Regions from separate parts of the Klebsiella quasipneumoniae subsp. quasipneumoniae genome, predicted to be linked through region 1. Evidence: predicted binding sites of a transcription regulator. Region 1 holds the regulator's gene; each other region holds the start of a gene.
What was found. Region 1 encodes CRP, which controls carbon source genes, mostly activating them, when cyclic AMP is high. Its sites were predicted from a motif close to ATGTGANNNNNNTCACAT; they were not measured.
Positions count from the first base shown of each region.

Region 1 (4,857 bases):
GCGCGGCGTGGGCAATCGTCATCTGCAAACCATGCTGCCGCGGCTGATCCGCCGTAAATTGCGCTTTACCCCGCACTGGCAGCGCCTTGAGCTGCCGGACGGCGATTTTGTCGATCTCGCCTGGAGCGAAGACCCACACCAGGCGCGCCACAAGCCGCGCCTCGTCGTCTTTCATGGTCTGGAAGGGAGTCTGCACAGCCCGTATGCCCATGGCCTGATCCACGCGGCGATGCAGCGCGGCTGGCTGGGCGTGGTCATGCACTTTCGCGGCTGCAGCGGCGAACCTAACCGCAATCACCGCATCTATCACTCCGGCGAAACGGAAGATGGCACCTGGTTTCTCCACTGGCTGCAGCGCGAGTTTGGCCCCGCGCCGACCGCCGCCGTCGGCTATTCGCTGGGCGGCAACATGCTGGGCTGCCTGCTGGCAGAAGAAGGCGACCGCTGCCCGCTGGATGCGGCGGTGATCGTTTCCGCGCCTTTCATGCTGGAAGCCTGCAGCTATCATATGGATAAGGGCTTCTCGCGAGTTTATCAGCGCTATCTGCTCAATCTGTTAAAAGCCAACGCCTCACGTAAGCTGAAAGCGTATCCTGGCTCGCTGCCCGTCGATTTACGCCAGCTCAAAGGGATGCGCCGCATCCGGGAATTTGACGACATGATCACCGCCAAAATCCATGGTTTCGCCGATGCGCTGGATTATTACCGGCAATGCAGCGCCATGCCGCGGCTCAGCGATATCACTAAGCCGACGCTCATCATCCATGCGAAAGACGACCCGTTTATGGACCACCACTCCATTCCCCCGCAGGAGCAACTGCCGGCGAACGTTGAGTATCAATTGACTGAACAAGGCGGCCACGTCGGCTTCGTCGGCGGCACCCTGCGTAAACCGGAGATGTGGCTGGAAAGACGCATTCCCGACTGGTTAAACCGCTGGCTGGAGGTTCCCGTATGATTATTCCCTGGCAGGATCTGGATCCCGAAACGCTGGATAACCTGATTGAAAGCTTTGTGTTACGCGAAGGCACCGATTATGGTGAACATGAACGTTCACTTGCCGATAAAGTCGCCGATGTAAAACAGCAGCTGAAACGCGGAGAGGCGGTCCTCGTGTGGTCGGAACTGCATGAGACGGTCAATATTATGCCGCGCGCGCTGTTTAACGGCTAAGGCGACGACACTACATCGTTTAACCAGGGAGTTGTTATGTCTGCCAAACATCCGGTGATCGCCGTCACGGGCTCCAGCGGCGCGGGCACTACCACCACCAGCCTCGCCTTTCGCAAAATCTTCGCGCAGCTAAATCTGCACGCCGCGGAGGTGGAAGGCGACAGCTTTCATCGCTACACCCGCCCGGAAATGGACATGGCGATCCGCAAAGCGCGGGATCAGGGCAAACATATCAGCTACTTTGGCCCGGAGGCGAACGACTTCGGCCTGCTGGAGCAGACCTTTGTCGACTATGGCCGCCATGGCAAAGGCCAGTCGCGTAAATACCTGCACACCTATGACGAAGCCGTGCCGTGGAATCAGGTGCCGGGAACCTTCACCCCATGGCAGCCGCTGCCGGAGCCGACGGACGTGCTGTTCTATGAGGGGCTGCACGGCGGGGTTGTCACGCCGCAGCATGATGTCGCCAGCCATGTCGACCTGCTGGTCGGGGTCGTGCCTATCGTTAACCTGGAGTGGATCCAGAAACTCATTCGCGACACCAGCGAACGCGGCCACTCCCGGGAGGCGGTGATGGACTCCGTCGTCCGATCGATGGAAGATTACATTAACTTCATCACCCCGCAGTTTTCCCGCACCCACATCAACTTCCAGCGCGTGCCGACGGTGGACACCTCCAACCCGTTTGCCGCGAAAGCGATCCCCTCTCTGGACGAGAGCTTTGTGGTGATCCATTTCCGCAATCTGCAGAACATCGACTTCCCCTGGCTGCTGGCGATGCTACAGGGCTCGTTTATTTCGCACATGAACACCCTGGTGGTGCCGGGCGGTAAAATGGGGCTGGCGATGGAGCTTATTATGGCGCCGCTGGTCGAGCGTCTGATGGAAGGCCGAAAGATCGGCTAACAGAAAAAACCCCGGCCAGGCCGGGGTTGAGATCATTCACATCAGCAGGCGAAGACTACGCCTCGATCACTTCATAGGAGTGGGTGATCTTCACCGCTTTTTCCAGCATCAGCGCCACCGAGCAGTATTTCTCTGCCGACAGATCCACCGCACGGGAGACTGCGCCATCTTTCAGCGCCTTACCGGTGACGATAAAGTGCAGATTAATATGCGTGAACAGGCGCGGCGCCTCTTCCCGACGCTCAGAGGTCAGCTTCACTTCGCAGTTGGTCACGTCGTGACGACCTTTTTGCAAAATAGAGACCACATCGATCGCACTGCAACCGCCCGCCGCCATCAGCACCATCTCCATCGGGCTGGGCGCCTTATCTCCGGAGTTGCCATCCATCAGAATCTGGTGTCCTGACGCGGACTCCCCGATAAAGGTTAACCCTTCAACCCATTTCACACGCGCTTGCATAAAATTTAACTCCAGTATCGCAATATTCCTGTCAGATTACGCGCACATAACAATTCTCGCAACGGAAGGCGACCTGCGTCATGCTGAAGCGAGACACCAGGAGACATGCGGCGAAAGCTATGCTAAAACAGTCTGGATGCTACAGTAATACATTGATGTACTGCATGTATGCAGAGGAGTTCACATTACAGGCTGTCGAAAAATCATCAGCCAGCTTCCCAGGTATAGGGAAACAATACGATTGCATGCCCGGACGCCGTGTAGTGTCGGCGCCCGGAGATAGCTTATAACAGAGGATAACCGCGCATGGTGCTTGGCAAACCGCAAACAGACCCTACCCTTGAATGGTTCTTGTCTCATTGCCACATTCATAAGTACCCATCAAAGAGCACGCTGATCCACCAGGGTGAGAAAGCAGAAACGCTGTACTACATCGTTAAAGGCTCCGTGGCTGTACTCATCAAGGATGAAGAAGGTAAAGAGATGATCCTCTCCTACCTCAACCAGGGCGATTTCATCGGTGAATTAGGCCTGTTTGAAGAGGGTCAGGAGCGTAGCGCCTGGGTACGGGCGAAAACCGCATGTGAAGTGGCCGAGATCTCTTATAAGAAATTCCGTCAGCTGATCCAGGTGAACCCGGACATTCTGATGCGTCTCTCTTCGCAAATGGCTCGCCGTCTGCAGGTGACGTCTGAGAAAGTGGGCAACCTCGCCTTCCTCGACGTGACGGGCCGTATCGCCCAGACGCTGCTGAACCTGGCGAAGCAACCCGATGCCATGACCCACCCGGACGGTATGCAAATTAAAATTACCCGTCAGGAAATTGGTCAGATCGTCGGCTGCTCTCGTGAAACCGTTGGCCGTATTTTGAAAATGCTGGAAGATCAGAACCTGATTTCCGCCCACGGTAAAACTATCGTCGTCTACGGCACCCGTTAAGTTGCTAAGCGGCGTATTGCTCCTGCAGTACGCCGTTTTTGTTTTTCCCTCATGTGGCGCAGGCTGATTTACCACCCGGAAGTCAACTATGCACTGCGGCAAACGCTGGTGCTGTGTCTGCCTGTGGCCATCGGTCTTCTGCTCGGCCATCTCCAGCAGGGACTCCTGTTTTCCTTAGTTCCCGCCTGCTGCAACATCGCCGGTCTCGACACTCCGCATAAGCGCTTTTTTAAGCGTCTGATTATCGGCGGCTGTCTGTTTGCCGGATGCAGCCTGGTGGTGCAGCTGCTGCTCGCCCAGACCATACCTTTGCCGCTTATTCTCAGCGGCCTGGCGCTATTGCTCGGCGTCACCGCGGAAATCAGTTCGCTGCACGCGCGCCTGCTGCCCGCGTCGCTGATCGCCGCCATCTTTACCCTGAGCCTGGCGGGCAATATGCCCGTCTGGGAGCCGCTGCTGATCTACGCCTTCGGCACGCTATGGTACGGCGTGTTTAACTGGTTCTGGTTCTGGCTGTGGCGCGAACAGCCGCTGCGGGAGTCGCTCAGTCTGCTCTACCGGGAACTGGCCAATTATTGCGAAGCCAAATATAGCCTGTTGACCCAGCATACCGATCCCTCGACCGCCCTGCCGCCGCTGCTCATCCGCCAGCAGAAGGTGGTCGATTTAATCACCCAGTGCTATCAGCAGATGCATATGCTGGCCGCCAACCAACGTAACGACCACAAACGTCTTCTGCGAGCGTTCCAGATGGGGCTGGATCTACAGGAGCATATTTCGGTCAGCCTGCATCAGCCGGAAGAGGTGCAAAAGCTGGTTGAGCGCAGCCATGCCGAAGCGGTGATCCGCTGGAACGCGCAGACCGTCGCCGCCCGCCTGCGGGTGCTGGCGGATGACATGCTCTATCATCGTTTTCCGCAGCGTTTCCAGATGGATAAACAGATCGGCGCCCTGGAAAAGATCGCCCGCCAGCATCCGGATAACCCGGTCGGCCACTTCTGCGCCTGGCACTTCAGCCGCATCGCCCGGGTGCTGCATACCCAGCGCCCACTGTATGCCCGGGATCTGATGGCTGACAAAGAGCGTCGTTTACCGCTGTTTCCCGCGCTAAAGAACTATCTGTCGCTGAAGTCCCCCGCGCTGCGCAACGCCGCCCGCATCAGCGTGATGCTGAGCATCGCCAGCCTGATGGGCAACGCCCTGCATTTGCCGAAGCCCTACTGGATCCTGATGACCGTCCTCTTCGTGACACAGAATGGCTATGGCGCCACGCGGGTTCGTATTGTCCACCGGGCGGCGGGGACGCTCGCCGGCCTGATCATCGCCGGGCTGACCTTGCACTTTCACGTTCCGGAGAGCTATACCCTGAGCGGGATGCT
Region 1 covers NZ_CP084876.1:423,338-428,194, reverse strand. Annotated here, with positions in the region: gene LGM20_RS01965 (hydrolase) at 1-958, shown strand, start outside; gene LGM20_RS01960 (YheU family protein) at 955-1,173, shown strand; gene LGM20_RS01955 (phosphoribulokinase) at 1,210-2,079, shown strand; gene LGM20_RS01950 (OsmC family protein) at 2,135-2,539, opposite strand; gene crp (cAMP-activated global transcriptional regulator CRP) at 2,846-3,478, shown strand; gene LGM20_RS01940 (YccS/YhfK family putative transporter) at 3,530-4,857, shown strand, end outside.

Region 2 (4,857 bases), 1.4 Mb from region 1:
TGTCAACACTAAAATTAACTTGCTGATTCAAATGGCTAAATTTAGCTCAACACGTTGTTTTAGTGAACAATGCGCCGCTCGTCTTCGTCCTGCAGGCCATTTTCACGTCTGCGCGCCAGCGGATCCTGGCGGTAAAAATGGCAAAAACGCTGCCACAGGGCCGGGAAGCGGGGCGCGAACAGTTCAGGCGCGCTGAAAAAATATTCCGAAAGGACGGCGAAGCACTCCGCGGGATCGGTGGCGGCATAGGCGTCAATGCTGGCGGCGCTTTCCCCTACCAGATCTATCTCATCCTGAATGTTGTTCATCGCCGCGTGGAGATCGTGCTCCCAGCCGGCGACTTCGCGCAGTGGGATCAGCGGCACCCCGCTGGCCCGATCGCCATTCCGCGCATCAAGCTTATGCGCCACCTCATGCACCACAAGGTTAAAGCCTGACGCATCAAAGGAGTCCTGAATATCCAGCCAGTTCAGCACTACGGGACCCTGCTGCCAGCTTTGCCCCGACTGCACCACCCGCTGGTTGTGGACCAGACCAATATCATCCTCCCATTCATCATCCACGACAAACGGGGCAGGGTAGATCAGCACTTCATGAAAACCGTCCAGCCACTCAATCCCCAGCTCAAGTACCGGCAGGCAAAAGAGCATAGCTATCCGCGCCTGGTGCAACGGAGTCAGCTCCAGCCCCTGAAGCGCCACCAGACGTTTTTGCTGTAAGAAACGGGCAGCCATCTGCGTCAGCTTGTGCTGCTCAGCGGGCGAAAGGTGGGCTAAAACCGGAATGGCAAGCGCTTGCTCCCAGGGCATCTCTGCGTTGCCGGACTCATCATCTGCTTTCCAGGGCCATTTAAACATCATATTGCTCGCAAAGTCGTCACTTGAACACGATTACCGAAACGGGAGCTATTAAAATGCCAAAGATCCTGGCATTATAGCAACCACAACAGCGGAGAGATGCCGGAGCGGCTGAACGGACCGGTCTCGAAAACCGGAGTAGGGGCAACTCTACCGGGGGTTCAAATCCCCCTCTCTCCGCCAACTATTCTTTCTCTGACCATTCCCCTTCAATAACACCGTTAGCTTCAGGTATAACGCCTGCGCTGGGGTATCGCCATCATCATCGTCCTGGTTTCAGCGTAAAGACGCGGTAGTGCGCCTTGTCCTTTTGTGGTCTTACCGCCGCAATTTGCCCGAACGAGCTTAAACGCATCATAAAGAGGGAAGGTACGCCTGGAAAGCGGCAATGTTGAAAAGAGTGATCTCAACGGAGCGGGAACAAGAAAAAGCCCGCTGAGCGCGGGCTTTGATGGGGATCAGAACTGGTAAACCAGACCGAGGGCCACGATATCATCGGTCGAGATACCGTTGTTGCGGTAGAAGCGGTCGTCTTCATCCAGCAGGTTGATTTTGTAATCCACATAGGTGGACATATTTTTATTGAAGTAGTAGGTCATGCCGATGTCGACATACTTGACCAGATCCTTGTCGCCATAGCGAGAATAGTTGTAAAGATCTTTCCCCTTCGATTGCAGATAGGCCACGGATGGACGCAGCGGTAAATTATACTCATCGAACTGGTACTGGGCGACGACTTCAAAGTTCTGCGTCTTGTTGGCAATAGCGCCGTTGCCGTAGAAGGTCATGTTGCGGGTTTCCGCATACATGGCGGCCAGATAGATGTTGTTGGCGTCATATTTTGCGCCGACGGTCCAGGCCTCGGCTTTATCACCGTTAGCGTAAATATGGCTGCTGCGTGCTGCCGCCAGCTGGTTATGGGTACGGTCGGAAGCCGAGTAGGCGGCCCCGAAGCTGATGCCCATATCAAGATCGTAGTAGCTGGAGATACCAAACCCGTCGCCATTTTCCCGCGCCAGTTTACGAGCGCCGCCGTTGTTTGTGCCTTCGCCAGAACCGGCGTTTTCATTATTCCCCTGATACTGCAGGGCGAAATGCAGGCCGTCGACGAGGCCGAAGAAATCGCTGTTACGGTAGGTGGCCACCCCGTTGGTGCGGCCGGTCATGTAAACGTCGGTCTGAGTGTAGGTATCGCCGCCGAATTCCGGCAGCATATCAGTCCAGGATTCGATGTCGTACACCACGCCGTAGTTACGGCCATAGTCCAGTGAGCCATAGTCAGCAAACTTCAGACCGGCGAAGGCCAGACGAGTCCATGAATTGGCGCCTTCTCCTTCGCTGGTGTTCGCTTTGACATTGTATTCCCACTGACCGTAGCCGGTTAACTCGGAAGCGATCTGCGTTTCGCCTTTGATGCCTAAGCGAGCATAGGTCTGGTCGCCGTCCTCGCTGGTGTCGTCAGAGAAGTAACGCAGGCCGGCGACTTTCCCATAAAGGTCCAGTTTGTTGGCGTTGTTGTTATAAATTTCTGCAGCATTAACGGCATTGACCATGAGTAATGCCGGTACCATGAGTGCCAGTACTTTTCTTTTCATTATATATTCCCTTTTAATAATAATTTCTGTGAATTATGACAATCCCTCCGGAATGCCTGTCAGATACTAACGACTAAGTTCATTTTTATTTAAAATAAAATATGTAAATAAATAATGTAAGATATTACAAAATATTTCTATGTGGTTCATTATATTAAATTTAAATGAATCTGTTTTAATGATTATTTTGTTGTATAGCAATAGGTTATGTTGCTGTGTTGCGATCGTGGTTAACTGAATGAAATTATTTGTATTAATTTACAGTGAGTTGACCATTCAGCCTTTAAATATAATTTATTAGTCAATGCCGCCGGCGGATGGAGAATTTAAATACGCGTCATGGCTGGGTGTCGTTAATGTTTAATTCCGTGGTAAAGAATAAAAAAAACATCCCTGCATATTTCCATGGACAGAATAAGTGATAAGTGGGTGCAGAAGACAAGGATGAAACTGCTGCCTGTGGCGCAGCATGGCGGTATAATGTGATGAGCGTCACGTTTTTGAGTGGCGGTAGTATGATTTGTCACGGAGAGGAATGAGATGGAAGAGCAGGCAAAACGCAGCCCGGGCGGCAAACTTGCGCTATGGGCGTTGTATGCCTTTTGCGGATATTGTGTCTGGGTCATTGTGCGTTACTGGTGGGTGGTGGGAAAAATTCACAGTGTCCCCGGCGCCAGTGCGGAGGGCGACTTTGGCACCATGGCAGGGAAATGGCTTGGCGCCCTGTTGGGAATGCTGGTGCTCGCCGGCATTGGCGCGATCCTCGGCGCTGTCGTCTGGTATACACGGCCCTCCGGAAGCGGGCGGGATCATCGGTCGTAAAGTTGCTATGCTCGAGGCTGACCTACAGATAAAGGAACGCCTATGAACCTGGTTGACTGGCAGCAGCGATTTGAGCACTGGATACTGACGCACCACGCCCGGGAGGATGCGGCGCACGATCTGTCCCATTTTCGTCGCGTCTGGGCCACCGCCACCCGGCTGGCCGCCGGGGAGGAGGAGGTCGACGGACTGGTGCTTCTCACGGCCTGCTATTTTCATGACATTGTCAGTCTGCCTAAAAATCATCCGGAGCGAAGCCGCTCCTCGATGATGGCGGCCGAGAAAACCCTGGCTATTTTGCAGTCGTCGTTTGCCGATTTTCCCGCAGACCGGTATGCGGTGGTCAGCCACGCTATTGAGGCGCACAGCTTCAGCGCGGCGATCCCGCCGCGCACGCTGGAGGCGAAAATCGTCCAGGACGCCGACCGTCTCGAGTCGCTGGGGGCGATAGGTCTGGCGCGGGTCTTCGCCGTCGCCGGCGCCCTGAACACCATTCTGTTTGATGCCGATGATCCTTTCGCCGACCGGCGAGCGCTGGATGACAGAAAATATGCCCTCGACCATTTCCAGTGCAAGCTCCTGCGCCTGCCGGAAACCATGCAGACCGCCGGAGGAAGGGCTATGGCGCAGCATAATGCGCGCTTCCTCGTCGAGTTTATGGCCAAGATCAGCGCGGAGCTGAAGGGGGAACCCCTGGCGCTGGATGAGGCGGTTTTACGCCGCTTTGCACCGCAGCCGTCAACCGACCAGTGATTTATGGTACTCTCTGCAAAAATCGTCCGCGCTGGTTGAGGATATGCCACAAAAGTTAAGCAAGGAAAACAGGTCGTTGTCATTGACGGAACAGGCCGGTGAAGAGGCTCAGGCGCTGCTGCGCCAGCTGATGACGATCTACGATGTAAAAACGCTGGTCGCCGAACTGGTGAGCGTCGGGGAGCAGCACTGGAGCGCGGCGATCCTCAAGCGCGTGGCGGCCCTCAGCCGCGCGGCAGCGCGTTTGCGTCCGCAGGAGGTCGCTCATCTGGCGACGCTGCTGCCGTCGCCGCCGGCCCATCATCCGCACTATGGATTCCGTTTTGTCGATCTGTTTGCCGGTATCGGCGGGATCCGCAGCGGTTTTGAAGCTATCGGCGGGCAGTGCGTCTTTACCAGCGAGTGGAACAAGCATGCGGTGCGCACCTATAAGGCCAACTGGTATTGTGATCCGCAGCAACACCGTTTCAATGAAGATATTCGCGATATCACCCTCAGCCATCGCCCCGACGTTAGCGATGACGAGGCGGCGCAGCATATCCGCGAGACTATCCCGCAGCATGATGTGCTGCTGGCCGGCTTTCCCTGCCAGCCTTTCTCACTCGCCGGCGTGTCGAAAAAAAATGCCATGGGTCGCGCCCACGGCTTTGCCTGCGAAACCCAGGGGACGCTGTTTTTTGATGTGGTGAGAATTATCGCCGCCCGTCAGCCGGCGATCTTTGTGCTGGAGAATGTCAAAAATCTCAAAAGCCACGATCAGGGGCGGACCTTCCGCATCATCATGCAGACGCTGGATGAGCTGGGGTATGAGGTCGCTGACGCCGGGCATA
Region 2 covers NZ_CP084876.1:1,822,168-1,827,024, forward strand. Annotated here, with positions in the region: gene mtfA (DgsA anti-repressor MtfA) at 60-860, opposite strand; tRNA gene LGM20_RS08800 (tRNA-Ser) at 951-1,040, shown strand; gene ompC (porin OmpC) at 1,316-2,452, opposite strand; gene drpB (cell division protein DrpB) at 2,993-3,274, shown strand; gene LGM20_RS08815 (phosphohydrolase) at 3,317-4,027, shown strand; gene LGM20_RS08820 (DNA cytosine methyltransferase) at 4,104-4,857, shown strand, end outside.
Region 2: drpB (cell division protein DrpB) is a predicted target of CRP. The motif match lies at 2,933-2,950, and genes of this name have one in related genera.

Region 3 (4,857 bases), 1.2 Mb from region 1:
TAAAATGCCTTTGCTGCCCTTCGTCGACCAGCTCCAGGCATGGCTGCGCGAGGCGGCCTGCGGGTTTTGCTCCATCACCCCGCCTTTGAGGGTCACCGTCGGCGTCAGCTTGTACTCCAGGGTGGTGCCCCAGGTGTGGATGTTCCAGTTATTCCAGGTCAGCGAGTTGGCCGATTTGCCGCCGCACTGGGTCAACAGCTGGAAATCGCAGGGAATGATCTGGTCGAAGGTTTGCACCTTGTTCATCATGCCGATGCGCCAGGTCAGACGACGGTCGTCAAAGCTGCGGGCGAAGGTCAGCCAGCCGAGACGGGTGATCGACCCGCCGCCCCAGCTTTCCTGCGACAGATCGTTGAAGCTGACCCGCGGATCCTGCAGCCGTTTCGTGGTGAGGTTATCATCGTGGTTGCGGTTGACGATGTTGCCCTCGAGACGGGCGTCCGGTATGCCGGTCCAGCGCTCCAGATCCTGGGTAAAGGTCAACGACACCTGGTCAATATAGGCCAGATGTTTATCGTGGTTATAACCGCCGCCGGCGTTGTAGGCCATCTCGTTAAGATAGCCGAGATTATAATGAAAGCCGTTCTCTTCAAGGATTGGACGAATACCCAGCATATCGCCCAGCAGCCCTGGCTGTCCGGCTTCAAACCCCAGCACGCTGCCGTTCCACGCCGGGGTTTGCGCCGCGTTCACGACGGGCGCCATCGCCGCCAGCGCCGCGCCGATAAAAAGCTGATTTATTTTTTTGTTATACATTGTGATCTCCACCGTGACTGAATAAAAACAAAGGGGATCCCCAGGCTATTTATTTACCTGTTTTCTTTTTTTAAAAAATGAATGGCAAGGGGCCTCCTTCGGTAATAAAACCGCGACCGTGCCAGAGAAAAGATGAATGACAATCTCTCGTTTTACGTCATCATTTACCCACCGTTAAATTTTGGCCAAAAAAAAACCTAAGCACTTGCCGCCACGAATGACGGAAGTGCTTAGGTTTTGCCTGCGTTCAGTAGCAATCCTGAATTGATTGACCGCACAGTATCACTTTATTTCACTCATGCCTATCATCAATAGGCAGGCAAGTAATAATATGTGAAGCGAATAACAATATGGCGCTTAATAGCGGGCGATCGCCGCCGCTATTTCAGCAGAGGTTTGCAGGGCGCGAATTTCATTAAACAGCGTCAGCGCCTCGGTATATTCCTTGCGTAAATAGCCCAGCCACTGCTTAATTCTCGCCACATGATACAGGCCGGTATCGCCCTGCTTTTCCAGACGGGTATATTTTTGCAACAGCTGAACCACCTGCGGCCACGGCATGCGCGGTTCGTTGTATTTGATCACCCGGCTGAGGTTCGGTACGTTGAGCGCCCCGCGGCCAATCATCACCGAATCGCAGCCGGTGACGGCCATACAGTCCTGAGCGCTTTGCCAGTCCCAGATTTCGCCGTTGGCGACTACCGGAATGGTCAGGCGCCGGCGGATCTCGCCGATGGCCTGCCAGTTGATGCGCTCCGCTTTGTAGCCATCTTCTTTAGTGCGGCCGTGGACCACCAGCTCGCTGGCCCCCGCCTGCTGCACCGCGTCGGCGATTTCAAAGCGCCGTTCGCCACTGTCCCAGCCGAGACGAACTTTCACCGTCACCGGCAGATGTCCGGGCACCGCCTCGCGCATCGCCTTCGCGCCGCGATAGATAAGCTCCGGGTCTTTCAGCAGCGTCGCCCCGCCACCGCTGCCGTTCACCAGCTTCGACGGACAGCCGCAGTTTAAATCGACGCCCCACGAGCCAAGCGCCACTGCGCGGGCGGCGTTTTCCGCCAGCCACTCGGGATATTGCCCCAGCAGCTGGACGCGCACGCGGGTACCGGACGGGGTGCGGCTTTGATGATGCAGCTCCGGGCACAGCCTGTAGAACGATTTAACCGGCAGCAGTTGATCCACCACCCGCAGAAACTCGGTGATGCACAGATCGTAATCGTTCACTTCGGTCAGCAGCTCGCGCACCAGCGAATCGAGCACGCCTTCCATCGGCGCCAGTAGTACACGCATATCGTTACCCGGAAAAAAAAGAGGCGCTATGGTAGCGCCTCCGGGCGTTGGTTGAAAGTGCTCAATGCTTCCCGCCTACCGTACGCCATTCCCCATTCGGCGAATGCGGCAAAGCGAGGAGATAATCTCTATGCTTTACAGGAGTCTGCGGCGTCTCATACCGCCTTCATTTGCCGCTTCTCTTCCAAAAAGGTAGCGTGGGACCCGATATACCCAAAGCTGCGAGCTGTCAGGTCCTGCCGGGAGAGGCTATTGTTCCCGTACGCTATCAGCGCTATGCATAGAATTCATGATGTGATCGGTAGCACATTTTAGGGATTAATTGTATGATGAATGCACTTCATCAAGGGTTATTACCATGAGTAAATCGCTGACTATTATCTGGCACTACCTGCGGGCTTTCGTCCTGATTTACGCCTGCTTATACGCCGGAATATTTATCGCCGGGCTGCTGCCCATCACCATCCCCGGCAGCATCATCGGCATGCTGATCCTCTTCGTGCTGCTGGCGCTGCAAATTATGCCGCCGCAGTGGGTCAACCCCGGCTGCAATATCCTGATCCGCTATATGGCGCTGCTGTTCGTGCCGATCGGCGTCGGCGTGATGCAGTACTGGGATCTGCTGCGCGCGCAGCTGGGGCCGGTCGTCATCTCCTGCGCCATCAGCACGCTGGTGGTGTTTGTGGTGGTGAGCTGGAGCTCCCACCTGGTGCACGGCGAACGCAAAGTGATTGGGCAAAAGGAAAAGAAAAATGATGCATGAAATCTGGTGGTCGCTACCGCTAACCCTGATCGTCTTTTTCCTCGCCCGCAAACTGGCGGCCCGCTTCAAATTCCCGCTGCTCAACCCGCTGCTGGTGGCGATGGTGGTGATAATCCCGTTTCTGCTGCTGACCGGGATCTCCTATGAGCGTTATTTTGCCGGCAGCAAGATCCTGAACGATCTGCTGCAGCCGGCGGTGGTCGCGCTGGCTTTCCCGCTGTATGAACAGCTGCACCAGATCCGCGCGCGCTGGAAATCGATCATCACCATCTGCTTTATCGGCAGCTGCGTGGCGATGATCACTGGCACCACCGTGGCCCTGCTGATGGGCGCCACACCGCAGATCGCCGCCTCTGTTCTGCCCAAATCGGTGACCACGCCGATTGCCATGGCGGTGAGCGGCAGTATCGGCGGCATCCCGGCCATTAGCGCCGTGTGCGTGATTTTTGTCGGCATCCTTGGCGCGGTATTCGGCCATACCCTGCTCAACCTGATGCGTATTCGCACTAAAGCGTCGCGCGGCCTGTCGATGGGCACCGCCTCGCACGCCCTCGGTACCGCCCGCTGTGCGGAACTGGACTATCAGGAAGGGGCGTTCAGCTCGCTGGCGCTGGTGCTGTGCGGGATCATCACCTCGTTGATGGCGCCGTTTTTATTCCCGCTGATCCTTGCGGTAGTGGGATAAAATGTGACTCGTATCACATTTATTAATGCAACGATGAAAAGTTGCATTAGCAATGAGATGTAAATCACACTTGAAACCCCTTGACGCCCGTACACTGGTTTCCCATTACACTGTTATGAGGCAACGCTATGCACTCACGTTTTCAAGCTGCTTTGACGACTCTGGCAGCAGACCTGCAGGCGGCCATCGCCCCGATGCTCGCCGACCCGCACTTCCCGGCGCTGCTCGAGGCCGATCAGGTGGCGACGCTGCAACAGGCGACAGGTCTGGACGAAGACGCGCTGGCCTTTGCGCTACTGCCGCTGGCCGCCGCCTGCGCGCGCGCCGACCTTTCCCACTTTAACGTCGGGGCTATCGCCCGCGGCGTCAGCGGCCGCTGGTACTTTGGCGGCAACATGGAGTTTGTCGGCGCCACCATGCAGCAGACCGTCCATGCAGAGCAGAGCGCCATCAGCCACGCCTGGCTGCGCGGTGAAACCTCCCTGCGCGCTATCACGGTGAACTACACGCCGTGCGGCCATTGTCGTCAGTTTATGAACGAACTGAACAGCGGACTGGCGCTGCGCATTCATCTGCCCGGTCGCGAAGCCCATGCGCTGCAGCACTATCTGCCGGATGCCTTCGGCCCGAAAGACCTGGAGATCAAAACCCTGCTGATGGACCACCAGAACCACGGCTTCCCGGTCAGCGGCGATGCCCTGTCCCAGGCGGCGATTGAGGCCGCTAACCGCTGCCACGCGCCTTACAGCCACTCGCCTTCCGGCGTAGCGCTGGAGCTGAAAGATGGCACCCTTTTCAGCGGCAGCTATGCGGAAAACGCGGCGTTCAACCCGACGCTGCCGCCGCTGCAGGGGGCGCTGAATCTCCTCAGCCTCAACGGCTATGATTATCCGGACATCCAGCGGGCGATCCTGGCGGAGAAAGCCGATGCGGCGCTGATTCAGTGGGACGCCACCGTCGCCACCCTGAAGGCGCTGGGCTGCCACAATATCGAGCGCGTGCTGTTAGGTTAATCAGCCTGCGCGCCTGAGCAGATGGCCGGATGGCGGTTTCGTCTAATCCGGCCAACCTTTTATGCCGTTATGTTGTCGGGTGGCGCTCCGCTAACCCGACCTACCGTTCGCGCCATTGCGAGCTGAAGATCGCGATGGCTGCTGAAACTGCCGACCTGACGGCCTCAAAGTCGCTGAGACGTTACGGAGGGCCGGAGAACAGGTTGCGGCTACGCCTTGCCCGGTCTGGGATCGGCGATCGGCTCATATTGCTGAAAATCCCCGCAATTAAACGCGGGTTTCTTGCGCTTACCCGGCGGGTAAAGTAGCCTGAAGACTCCGTTGTCTATTATTGAGCCAAGTTCATGTTA
Region 3 covers NZ_CP084876.1:1,624,226-1,629,082, reverse strand. Annotated here, with positions in the region: gene LGM20_RS07975 (carbohydrate porin) at 1-756, opposite strand, end outside; gene dusC (tRNA dihydrouridine(16) synthase DusC) at 1,114-2,046, opposite strand; gene LGM20_RS07965 (CidA/LrgA family protein) at 2,405-2,809, shown strand; gene LGM20_RS07960 (CidB/LrgB family autolysis modulator) at 2,799-3,494, shown strand; gene cdd (cytidine deaminase) at 3,623-4,507, shown strand; gene sanA (outer membrane permeability protein SanA) at 4,852-4,857, shown strand, end outside.
Region 3: LGM20_RS07965 (CidA/LrgA family protein) is a predicted target of CRP. The motif match lies at 2,339-2,356, and genes of this name have one in related genera.